Regions from separate parts of the Bradyrhizobium sp. ma5 genome, predicted to be linked through region 2. Evidence: riboswitches for the same ligand, from Rfam matches in the RefSeq annotation. Region 2 holds a riboswitch; each other region holds the start of a gene.

Region 1 (4,150 bases), 1.7 Mb from region 2:
TAGCGGCCGAGCGCGACGATATCGCGCGCCGGCAGCGGCCAGTGCACCATGTGCCCCTGTGGCAAATAGGCGAAACGTTTTGCCCGTTCGCGCAGCGGCAGCGACGCCAGCGCGTCGCCGCCGATCCTGATGTCGCCATCGGATGGAATTAGTCCAGCGAGCGCGCGCAGCAGCGTGGTCTTGCCGGCGCCGTTGGGGCCAACCAGCGCGACCAGATGGCCGGCCTCCAGCGACAGCGAAACATCGTGCAGCACCTTGCGGCTGCCGAGCGAGGCATTGAGCGCGGTGGCGGCGAGCAGCGTCATGCCACGCCTCCGCCCAGCGCGCGGCGTTCGCGCATGATCAGATACAGGAAGAACGGCACGCCGATGATCGAGGTCAGCACGCCGACCTTGATGTCCGAGGTCGAGGGGATGATGCGCACCGCGATATCGGCGGCGAGCAGCAGCGCCGAACCGGTGAGCGCGCTCGGCACCAGCAGCCGCGCCGGATCGTGACCGATCAGGGGGCGCATCAGATGCGGTGCGACGAGACCGATGAAGCCGATCGTGCCCGTGACGGCGACAGCACCGCCGACGCCGAGCGCAACGCCCGTGATCACGAGCAACCTTAGCCGCCCGACATCGACGCCGAGGCTCTGCGCCGCCTCCTCGCCGAGCGTCAGCGCGCGGAACGCGCTCGCCTGGCTGAGCAGGATGGCAGCGCCCGCGATGATGAAGGGCAGCGCCAGCGCCACGTGCTGGAAGCTGCGGTCCTCCAGCGAACCGAGCAGCCAGAATGCGATCTCCAGCACCACGAACGGATTGCTGGAGAGGTTCATCACCAGCGCGGTCGCAGCCCCGGCGAAGCTCGAGATCGCAAGCCCGGCGAGGATCAGGATCAGCAGCCCGGCATTGCGGCCGGCGATTGCGAGCAGCGCGAACACCGAGCCGAACGCAGCGATGATCGCCACCACCGGCAGCGCGTAGGAGCGCACATCGGCGAGGCCGAGCGCGATCACCAGCACCGCGCCGAATGCCGCCGATTGCGGCGCGCCGAACAGCGACGGCGAGGCCAGCGGATTGCGCAGCAGGCCCTGGAGCGCCGCGCCCGATAGCCCGAGAATACCGCCGATCGCGAACGCCAGAATGGTGCGCGGCAGCCGGATCTCGCGCACGATCACCTGCGCCACATCGCTGCCGCCGCCGAACAGCGCCTCGATCACCGCAAGCGGCGACAGCCGCACCGGCCCGATGCCGAGCGAGAGCACTGCCAGCAAGACCACGAGCGCGAGCAGCGCCGCGGTGGCGCTCCATCGGCGCCGCGCCGCGACCTCGGCCGCCAAGGTAAAATCCTGCACGCTCATTGGATCCATGCTCTTACAGCGATCGCCGTGGCAGGCAAGCGACACTCGACAAAAACCGTGGCCGCGTGACCGCTGCCCGACGTCCGCCGGGTTGACATTGCTGCCGGGCCGAACCCTAGATGAACATGACGGTTCTTTAGCGAGATGAAAAGGGAATGCGGTGCGGGGAAACTTCCCCAATGCCGCGGCTGCCCCCGCAACTGTATGCGGTGAATCCTTCGTCACAGGCCACTGGGAATCTCGGTCCTGGGAAGGCGACGAAGGGTAACGACCCGCGAGCCAGGAGACCTGCCGTCAGCCGTGGTCACACGCGAAGATGCCGGTCGGGGAGTACAGGCATGAGCTTCACCTGACGCGAGCGCGCATGGTGAGACTGGTTCGCGGTGACGTGCCACTGACGTTACCGAGGTCTCGCTTAGATGTTCTCCAACTCTTCCTCCCGGCGCCGCGCGCTTCTGTTCGCGTCGACGATGATCGTGCCGACAATCGTTCTCTCGACCGCACAGGCGCAGCAGGCACCCTCGCCCGATCAGCTACCGGCCGTCGAAATCACCAAGCCAAGCGACCAGAATTTCACGCGCGCCAAGCCGGCCGCCGACGAAGCGCCGGCGCCGCGCCGCCCGGCGCCGGGCACCGCCCAAGGCAACAATGTGGGCAGCGGAGCAGGATCGAACACGACAGGGACCGGACCGGCCGCCGGAACGGGCGGCGGCGGCCGGCAGTTCGCTGGCATCGTCGGCTCGTCGTCGACCGTGATCACGGCCGACGACATCGCGCATTCGCCAGTGCAGTCGCTGCCCGAGATTCTCGCGCAGGTGCCAGGCGTGCAGCTGCAAACGCTTTACGGCGGGCCGAACGGCGCCAAGACCTCGGTCGACCTGCGCGGCTTCGGCGCATTCGCCTCCGACAACACCTTGTTCCTGCTCAACGGCCGACGCCTCAACGACGTCGACAAGGCCGGCTTCGATCTCACGACGATCCCGCTCGATTCGATCGAACGCATCGAGATCACCCGCGGCAACAGCGGTGCGGTGCTCTATGGCGACAACGCGGTGGGCGGCGTGGTCAACATCATCACCAAGACCGGCGCCGGCGGTCCGCCAGCGACGATACGCGCCGAAGGCGGTTTCGGCTCGTTCAACACCCGCATGGCCGCGGTGTCCGCGGCGCTCAATTCCGGCCCGTGGTCGACCTCGTTCTACGGCAACGGCATCAAGTCCGACGGCTACCGCGTCAACAACGCGCTCGACCAGCGCAACGCCGTCGGCAACGTCAATTACACGACATCGGATCTCACCGCCTTCCTCACCGTCACCGGCAGCGACCAGAAGCTCGGCCTGCCCGGCGGACGGCTGGTCGATCCGTCGATCGGCGTCAACGAACTGCTCACCGATCGCCGCGGCGCGGCGACGCCCTTCGACTATGCCAACCAGCAGACCGCCAGCGTCACCACTGGCTTCACCAAGACGCTGATGAACGGCGTCGACCTGATCGTCGACGGCGGCTGGCGCCAGCGCGAGACGCAAAGCGGCTTCTTCGGCACCGTGCCGACCATCAGCTTCGCCTCGACCTACAATGACGCCGCGCTGCAGACCTGGTCGATCACGCCGCGGCTCAGCGTCAAGAACGTGATGCTGGGCATGCCGTCGACGATCCTCACCGGCATCGACTATTACGATTCGACGTTCCGTGAGGCGCGCGGCGCCTATCAGGGCGTCGATCCCTATCACATCTACAATATCGAGCAGCAAACCGTGGCCGGGTACTGGCAGCACACACTGGGCCTATTGCCGACGACCGACTTCTCCTACGGCGCGCGCGTCCAGAACACCAGCGTCTCGGCACGCGATCGCTACGATCCGAACGCACCGTTTGCGTTCGACACGCAGGCGGCGCCGCTCGACAGCAACGAGACCCAATACGCGCTGCATGTCGGCGCCGAGCATCGCTTCACCGACACCTTCTCGGTGTTCGGCCGTGCCGCGCGCGCATTCCGCACGCCTGACGTCGACGAGCGCGTCGCATCGGGTCCGTCATTCGACCCGCTGACCTTCGCCCCGATCCCGCAGAACTTCCAGCTCAAAACCCAGACGTCGCAGGACGTCGAGGGCGGCTTCCGGGTCAAGACCAACTTGTTTCAGGTCCAGACCAGCATCTATCTGATGGATCTCGAGAACGAGATCCATTTCAACCCGGTGCTGTTCTACAACACCAACCTCGACCCAACCCGCCGCTACGGATCGGAGACGAGCGCCTCGCTGAGGGTCAGCGACAGCGTCACCCTGCGCGGCGGCATGGCGATCACCCGTGCCGTCTTTCGCGAAGGCATCTGGGCCGGCAACGACGTGCCGCTGGTGTCGCGCTACACCGGCAATCTCGGCGTGACCTGGAATATCTGGCAGAACTATCTGGTGTTCGACGCCACGGTGCGGGCCTGGAGCTCGCGTATCATGGACAACGACCAGGCCAATACCCAGAACCGGATTCCGGGCAACGCCACTGCCGATCTCAAGCTCAGCGGGCAATATGACCGCTTCTTCTGGTCGCTCAGCGTGAACAATCTGTTCAACGCGCTCTATTACGACTACGCCATCGCGAGCTCGTTCACGGCCGGCCGCTTCTCGGCCTATCCGCTTCCCGGCCGCACCTACATGGTCAAGGCCGGCGCGACGTTCTAGAGCATGATCGGCGCGGCCGCGCGTGACCCGGCCGCGCCATCTCCTTACGTTACAAGCCCCGGTGAACTGGAGTAGAATTCCGGCAGATGATTTGACCCGTGCAGGGGAAACGCATGGCCAAGGCCGG
Region 2 (4,150 bases):
CGAGAAGTTAGCGACGACGTGACGCGGGCGCCCGCCGGTGTCCCGTGTGAGCAGGCGCTGTCCCCTCCATGCCACCCGCCGCTAACTTCAATGGCCAGCCAGAGCCTCAATTTGCGATGCTGGACCTGCCCAGGAGGAGAAGCCTGGGCAGGCCGGGGGTCTGCATTCTTCGTGCCAGGTAATAGGTGGCAGTTCGTACACATGTTTGTGTCGTCTTTGTTGGCTTTCCGACCTGCGCACGTATTGATGTTTCCATTCAGTCTATCCATCGCGACTTCCACGATTTATCCCTGTCACGCACTGGATCTTCGGCAGCGCTGGCGAATGCCTTCCCGCCAGGTTCCTGGCGACAGTTGCAAGAAGGTTTGCGGCCATTGAACCGCTTGGGTCGATGTCGTTGCCGCAACGTCGGCGTTCGATCCCCGCCACGTCTTTGGGCACTTGCAGCCAAGGCGTCCACTGCGGCGGCTTGGCACTCCTTCGCGGCCATGCGACGCTGCTGGAATTTCGAGGAATGAGGTCAGTTGTGCTTGGCACTCTACTGCCCACAACGACGCGAAGTCGCTTTTCATCGACGAGCATTTGGAATAGACGCCAAGGAAGTGCACCCTTCGAGCAGGCGGATGAGACGGTGGTGTTCGCGCTGCGCACGCGCGATGGCACGTTATCGGCCCGTCGTTCATCGACGGGTCGTCGCTATTCACAATTGGAGGAGTGCGCTTCCACGCCGTCGGGTCGATATTCATAAAGCGGGTGGGGGCGTCGAGCCGTGCTAGCTTCGCCTTGAGTTGCTCAATAGTTTCGAGAATATCTGTCTAACGGGTTGACTCATAAACGGCCTTACCATCCATCCGAACAGGCCAACCGCAAAGACGCCAACAGAAAAGACGCCGAGGGCACTCCAAACAGCCATTTTCATTGCGGGCCTCTCTGCTCTCGTTGAGGAGGTTCGATATGCTTGCTAAGGCAGTATCGCCAAAAAAGACCTGCGTGACACCCACCAGAACTGGCTGGCTTCATAAGATAATATGCTCGCTGAGTGTGCTGTTGGAGTTCCGCATATGTCTTGCACTTGCCAACACCGATCCTTGATTGTTGGTGGAGAAGGCGGACGTAGGTAGCGTTCTTGATGAACCGTAGCTGACTCACATGAAGACCGTCTGCTCGACGCAATGGCCCTGATCGCGCAGGCCGCACATTTATCTTTTGCACAGATCTGACGCGCGGCCCCACGGCGACGCACCATCCGACATGGTCATCGTGATATCCATGATTGCAGAGCGACTTTTACATCAAGATCAATGGTGGAGGTGGACCATCATTCGCATGAGCGAGGCCACAGCATTAATTTGAGAGGTTGACGGAAGAGTTCTCTTGCCGATAATCCAAGTCGTCGAGGTTCTCCGGGTCCCACTTGATCCGGAGCTAAGAGGGAAGCCGGTGCCAATGCCGGCGCTGCCCCCGCAACTGTGAGCGGAGAGCCGCTGTCCAACAGAGTCACTGAAGCCTGCGCGGCTTCGGGAAGGCCGGACAGCGGCGATGACCCGCGAGCCAGGAGACCTGCCCCGGCAATATATTCGTCCACGGGCGGGGTGCCCCGGTGGTGCGCCAAGCAGCCGTCGCTCGCGCGACTTCCCTGCCCGCGTCCGCCATGGCCTTTGCCCCCAATATGGGGTTAACGCTATGTCTCTTCTCTCGCTTCCGGTTGCCACGCTCGGAACACCGCGCATCGGTCCAAGGCGCGAGCTCAAACTCGCGCTCGAGAGCTATTGGGCCGGAAGAATCAGCGAACAGCAGTTGCTCGAGGACGCAGCCGGCCTGCGTGCTGCGAACTGGGCGCGCCAGACATCCCTCGGTGTCACTGTCATTCCGTCGAACGATTTCTCGCTGTACGATCAGGTGCTCGACACCAGTGTCATGGTTGGAGCCATCCCGGATATCTACGCGTCGAAAGCCGGATCCGTTTCGCTCAAGACGTACTTCGCCATGGCACGCGGTTCACAATGCGACGGGCAGGATGCGAGTTGCGGTCACGGACCGCGTGCCTATGGCGCACCCGCGCAGGAGATGACCAAGTGGTTCGACACCAACTACCACTACATGGTCCCGGAGGTTAACCGTGGACAGACTTTCAGGCTGTCCTGTCGCAAGCCTATCGAGGAGTATGAGGAAGCCAAGGCACTTGGCTTTCAGACTCGCCCTGTCCTGATCGGGCCGGTGACATTCTTAAAGCTCGGCAAGAGCGCGGATCCTGCCTTCCAGCCACTGTCACTGCTGGATGACCTGATACCGGTCTATATCGAGGTTTTGCAGGAATTGGCTAAATGCGGGGCAAACTGGGTTCAGTTCGACGAGCCCTGCCTCGTCCTCGATCTGGATGAGAGCTCGCGAAAATCCCTGCTCCATGCCTATGACCGGCTCGCAAAGGAGGGGCCGGCCATCAAAATCATGGTAGCCAGCTATTTCGGCGACCTCTGCGACAATCTGGACACCGCCTTGCGCCTGCCTGTTGCCGGGCTGCACGTCGATCTGGTTCGCGCGCCACAGTTATTGGACGAGATCATTGCTGGCAGCCGGAATGATCTCGTCATGTCGCTCGGCGTCATAGACGGCCGCAATGTGTGGCGGTCGAACTTGTCGACACTCCGCCAGCGGCTGGATCCCGCAATTGCGAAGCTCGGCAAGGACCGCGTCCAGATCGCCCCGTCCTGCTCGCTGCTTCATGTGCCGGTCGATGTCGAACTCGAGACGGAGCTCGCTTCCGACGTCAAGAGCTGGCTTGCTTTCTCGGTTCAGAAGATGCGCGAGCTTGCGACCTTGGCGCGGGCACTCGCAGGTGACCAGAATGTTGCGAAAGCTCTTGCACAATCCGAGCGTGCCGCGTCCATCCGTCGCACTTCGCCGAAGATCAGCGATGCCAATGTCGCTGTCCGGCTCGGAGCGATCAACCAGACCATGCGCGGGCGCGCCAGCCCTTTTGCCAGTCGTGCCGAGATCCAACGCAAGCGCTTCGGACTACCGGCGTTTCCTACCACGACGATCGGATCGTTTCCGCAGACCACTTCCGTCCGTAATGCCCGTGCGGCGCATGCACGAGGCTTGATGAGCGACGAGCAATACGACAAGTTTCTCAAGGAGGAGACGGCGCGCGCCGTACGTTGGCAGGAGGACATCGGTCTGGACGTGCTCGTGCATGGCGAGTTCGAGCGCAATGACATGGTGCAGTACTTCGGCGAGCAACTCGCCGGCTTCGCTTTTACCAAGAATGGTTGGGTGCAATCCTATGGATCGCGCTGTGTCCGGCCGCCGATCCTGTTTGGCGATGTCTCACGGCCGCGGCCGATTACCGTAGACTGGTGGCGCTACGCGCAATCACTAACCAAGAAACCGATGAAGGCGATGTTGACCGGGCCGGTAACGATCTTGAACTGGTCGTTTGTTCGCGATGATATTCCCCGAAGCGAGGTCTGCCGTCAAATTGCGCTCGCGATGCGAGACGAAGTCGGCGATCTCGAGAATGCTGGTGCGACCATGATCCAGATCGACGAAGCTGCCCTGCGCGAAGGATTGCCATCGCGTCGATCGGAATGGCCGGCTTATCTCGAGTGGGCCGGCGATTGCTTCCGCATCTGCTCATCGGGCGTCGCCGATCAAACCCAGATCCATACCCATATGTGCTACTCGGAGTTCAACGACATCATCGATGCGATTGCTGCAATGGATGCGGATGTCATCTCGATCGAGACCTCGCGCTCGAAAATGGAACTGCTTGACGCGTTCAGGAGCTACAAATATCCAAATCAAATCGGGCCAGGCGTGTACGACATCCATTCTCCGCGCGTTCCCGAGACGGGTGAGATGAAGGAGCTCATGGCGTTGGCTCGGAAGCGGCTGCAGGATTCGCAACTCTGGATCAATCCTGACTGTGGCCTGAAGACGCGCAAATGGGAGGAGGTTCGCCCGGCGCTGGTCAATATGGTCGCTGCCGCCCGCGAGTTGCGCGCTGCGTCCGATCCAGTAGGCCGCTGATCCAGCCTGGTCTATCGTCGAGAAAGTTGATCCGCTTGTGGACCATTTGAGCTCTCGATAATCTCGAGGGAGGCTTTATGAGCACAAAAAGCCCGGCCGCCATTAACGGCCGGGCGGAAGT
Region 3 (4,150 bases), 1.2 Mb from region 2:
ACGCGGTCGCATTGACGATGGCGGCCGGCGGGCATTGCGCGAATTGAGTGCGCATCCAATCGGCCACGCCCGCCGCCTTCAGCGAGGTGACGAACACGCCGTGGGCATCGAATCCCTTTTCGCGCAACGCATCGATCAGCGCATCGACCGGCGCGGTGTCGCCGGCCACCAGATAGGAGCGATAGAAGGTCACGAGAGCCCGCGGCCGGCCATCCGATGCCGGCAGCGCCGCGACGGCGCCGCGCCGGGATTCGTAGACGCCGATCTCGGGAAGATCGATCTCGCCGACGACCGGCCCGGCATAAAGGCCGGACGCCAGCGCCAGTTGCGCGATCACGGCCTGCGCCGCAACGGGGCCGCCCTTGTCGCACAGCACCTTGAGGCGGCGCAGCGTCGAGACCGGCAGGGTCGAAAATTCATCCAGCCGCAAATCGTCGCGGCCGTCCGCCGGCAGCACCACCAGGGCGATGCCGCGCTCCTTCGCCAGCCGATGCACCGCGGCCAGTCCGTACGACCAATAGGGTTCGCCGCCGATCAGCCGCACCAGGATGCCGCGCGCATGCGACAGGGTCCGCTCGATATAGGTATCGACCGACAGCGGATGGCGCAGCTCCGCGAGATTGGCGAGCCGCAGCGACGGCAGCGCCGCGCGGCCCCGCCGCCAGCCGGCCGCGAACGCGGCGAGATCGCTGTCGGAAAACGACAAGACCACGAGATCGGCCGGATCCTGGCCGAGGTCCCTTGGTGTCGCGGTCTCCTCAAGGCCGCGGCTCTCGCGGAAGACGACGTGCATCAGATACCTAGTCGCGCCCTGATCGCAGCTTCATCGATATCGCCGTGTTCGCCGATCACGACGAGCTTTGACCGCCGCGCCCGCGCGCCCCATGGCATGTCGAACTGATGCCTCACCCGCTCGCCGACCGATTGCACCAGCAACCGCATCGGCTTGCCTTCGACCGCGATGTAGCCCTTGGCGCGCAGCACGTTCTGCTCGCGTGCCAGCCCCTTGATCGACGCGATCAGCGCATCGACGTCCGCGATTTCCGGAAGCTCGATCACCACCGAGTTGAAATCATTGTGCTCGTGTTCGTCCTCACCGTCATGGTGGGACGGCCGCGACGCGAGGTCATCCTCTGCCGCAGCCTCAAGGCCGAGGATCACGCGGGCATCGATCGCGCCGTCGACGATGGGCAACATCGGCACCTCGCGCGGCATCTCGGCCGCGATCAGCTCTTTGGCCGCTTTGATCCCCTCGGCTCCGGCGAGATCGGCCTTGGTCAGCAGCACGATATCGGCGCAGGCGATCTGGTCCTCGAACACTTCCGACAGCGGCGTCTCGTGATCGAGATTGTCGTCGGCCGCGCGCTGCGCATCCACCGCGGCCGGGTCCGGCGCAAAGCGGCCGGCGGCAACCGCCTCCGCATCGGCCAGCGCGATCACGCCGTCGACCGTGATCCGCGAACGGATCTCCGGCCAGTCGAATGCCTTCAGCAGCGGCTTCGGCAGCGCGAGCCCGGACGTCTCGATCACGATATGATCGGGCCTCACAGGGCGCGCGAGCAACTGCTCCATCGCCGGGATGAAATCGTCGGCGACGGTGCAGCAGATGCAGCCGTTGGCGAGCTCGACGATGTTCTCGGTCGGACAATTGGCATCGGCGCAGGACTTCAGGATCTCGCCGTCGACGCCTTCGCTGCCGAATTCGTTCACCAGCACCGCGAGCTTCTTGCCGTTGGCATTGCGGATCAGATGCTGGATCAGCGTCGTCTTGCCGGACCCGAGAAAGCCGGTCACGACGGTGACCGGAACCTTGGCGAGCGTGGTCATTCTGCGGCCTCCGGCACGACGGCGATGGGTGGAATGCGGGCAAGCGATTGCTTGCGAAAGATTTCGGGACGGCTGCGCCACGGCACGATGCCGTCAGGCGCCGCGGCGTAGGCGGCGGCTCCTGCGATCACATCCTTGGCATTGTCGGCGGACAGGCGGCCATAGACATAGGACCACCGCCCCGGCGCGCTGAGCGCGACCGAGCAGCCCTGGCTGCAAGCCGACAGGCATTCGACGGGAACCAGATTGACGTCATCGGGCACGCCGGCCTCAACGAGCGCGGCATGCAGGCGCGCACCGGGTGCGATCTCACCTTCCGCGAGCGTCTGGCCCGCGCGACAGGTGATACAGACATGAAGTGTAACGCTCATCGCCCTTCCTGGATTGACTGCGGGAAGCGATGAGGCACACGAACCTGACGTGAACAGGTTCGTTCCCCGTCGCGGAACACCCCGTCCGCCGGTCTCAAACACATCGCGTCGGCAGGTCTCCCGGCTTGCGGAGTAGGATTTCTCCCTTGATGCCCACCTTCCCGACTCCATCAGGGAATCAGTGGCTTGGGCATCTCTCCGGTCACGGTCGCGGGGGCGGCTGCGCTTTGGGCAAACCCTGCGGTCTGAGCCCTATCGCATTCCCTCTTCGCCTGTCGTAGGACAGGAACCAACGCGGGGGCACCATTCGGCCTAGCCCCGCACTTGTCAAGCCGAAGGAACGTGATGATTTCTGATGGAAACGACGCTGAGGACGGCGCCGTCGGCACCGACCCCTCGCTGGATGCGCGCCACGCGGCCAAGATGGCGAAAAAGAAGGTCGCCCGCGACAAGATCATGGCGACCAAGAGCGGTGAAAAGGGCCTGGTCATCGTTCATACCGGCGCCGGCAAAGGAAAATCCTCCTCCGCCTTCGGTATGATCGTGCGCTGTGTGGCGCACGGCTTTCCCTGCGCCGTGGTGCAATTCATCAAGGGCGCCTGGGATACCGGCGAGCGCCGCCTGCTCACCGGACATTTCGGCGATCTCTGCCAATTCCACGCCATGGGCGAAGGTTTTACCTGGGAGACACAGGACCGCGCCCGCGACATCGCGGCAGCGCAGGCCGGCTGGGAAAAGGCCAAGCAGCTGATCGCGGATCCGAGCCTGCGCATGGTCGTGCTCGACGAGATCAACATCGCGCTTCGCTACGACTATCTGGCGATCGCCGATGTCGTCGACTTTCTGACGACGTCGAAGCCGCCGATGACGCATGTCGTGCTCACCGGGCGCAACGCCAAGGACGAATTGATCGAGATCGCTGATCTCGTCACCGAGATGACGCTGGTGAAGCACCCCTTCCGCTCCGGCATCAAGGCCCAGCCGGGCGTCGAGTTCTGACAGTTATTGCCATGGCGCGCGCATTGATGATCCAGGGAGCCGGCTCGGACGTGGGCAAGTCGCTCATCGTCGCCGGCCTCGCGCGTGCCGCGCGACGCCGCGGCCTGCGCGTGCTGCCGTTCAAGCCGCAGAACATGTCCAACAATGCCGCCGTGACCGTCGATGGTGGCGAGATCGGACGCGCGCAGGCCTTGCAGGCGCTCGCCGCCGGCGTCGAGCCGCATACCGACATGAACCCGGTGCTGCTGAAGCCGGAAACCGACGTCGGCGCGCAGGTCATCGTGCACGGCAAGCGGATCGCGACCGCCCGCGCACGCGAATATGCCGGCATGAAGCCGTCGCTGATGGGCGCAGTGCTGGAGAGTTTTGGGCGCCTGAAGGCGCGCGCCGACCTCGTGCTGGTCGAAGGCGCCGGCAGCCCCGCCGAGGTCAATCTGCGCAAGTCCGATATCGCCAATATGGGCTTTGCGCGCAGGGCCGACGTGCCCGTGGTCTTGGTCGGCGACATCGACCGCGGCGGCGTGATCGCACAGTTCGTCGGCATCCAGGCGGTGATCGATCCCGATGATGCCGCGATGATCCAGGGTTTTGTCATCAACAAATTCCGCGGCGATCCGACGCTGTTCGACGACGGCTACCGCCTGATCGAAGCCCGCACCGCGTGGCGCGGCTTTGGCGTACTGCCCTGGTTCGCGCGCGCCGGCGAGCTTCCCGCCGAAGACGCGCTCGGGCTCGGCGACGCGCGCAAGCCCGGCCAGTGCAAGATCGCCTTTCTGGCGCTGTCGCGGATTGCGAATTTCGACGATCTCGATCCGCTGAAGCTCGAACCCGGTGTCGATCTCGTGATGGTGCGGCCGGGCGAAGCCATCCCGGGCGACGCGAAGCTCGTCATCCTGCCCGGCTCGAAATCGACCCGCGGCGATCTCGCCTTCCTGCGCGCGCAAGGCTGGGAC

Evidence for each region. Region 2 has a riboswitch for cobalamin ahead of metE (5-methyltetrahydropteroyltriglutamate--homocysteine S-methyltransferase). Riboswitches for the same ligand answer to the same signal wherever they lie in the genome.
Region 1: it holds a riboswitch for cobalamin, as region 2 does, so the genes downstream of both, ACE103_RS02475 (TonB-dependent receptor) here and metE (5-methyltetrahydropteroyltriglutamate--homocysteine S-methyltransferase) in region 2, are expected to answer to the same signal.
Region 3: it holds a riboswitch for cobalamin, as region 2 does, so the genes downstream of both, ACE103_RS15395 (DUF1636 family protein) here and metE (5-methyltetrahydropteroyltriglutamate--homocysteine S-methyltransferase) in region 2, are expected to answer to the same signal.

Annotation. Positions count from the first base shown of each region.
Region 1 is NZ_CP170156.1:549,064-553,213, reverse strand. Features, by position in the region: gene ACE103_RS02485 (ABC transporter ATP-binding protein) at 1-305, opposite strand, end outside; gene ACE103_RS02480 (FecCD family ABC transporter permease) at 302-1,345, opposite strand; cobalamin riboswitch at 1,458-1,656, shown strand; gene ACE103_RS02475 (TonB-dependent receptor) at 1,816-4,023, shown strand; gene ACE103_RS02470 (hypothetical protein) at 4,137-4,150, shown strand, end outside.
Region 2 is NZ_CP170156.1:2,217,287-2,221,436, forward strand. Features, by position in the region: cobalamin riboswitch at 1,380-1,583, shown strand; gene metE (5-methyltetrahydropteroyltriglutamate--homocysteine S-methyltransferase) at 1,684-4,029, shown strand.
Region 3 is NZ_CP170156.1:3,367,776-3,371,925, reverse strand. Features, by position in the region: gene cobN (cobaltochelatase subunit CobN) at 1-793, opposite strand, end outside; gene cobW (cobalamin biosynthesis protein CobW) at 793-1,827, opposite strand; gene ACE103_RS15395 (DUF1636 family protein) at 1,824-2,198, opposite strand; cobalamin riboswitch at 2,291-2,507, opposite strand; gene cobO (cob(I)yrinic acid a,c-diamide adenosyltransferase) at 2,544-3,197, shown strand; gene ACE103_RS15385 (cobyric acid synthase) at 3,209-4,150, shown strand, end outside.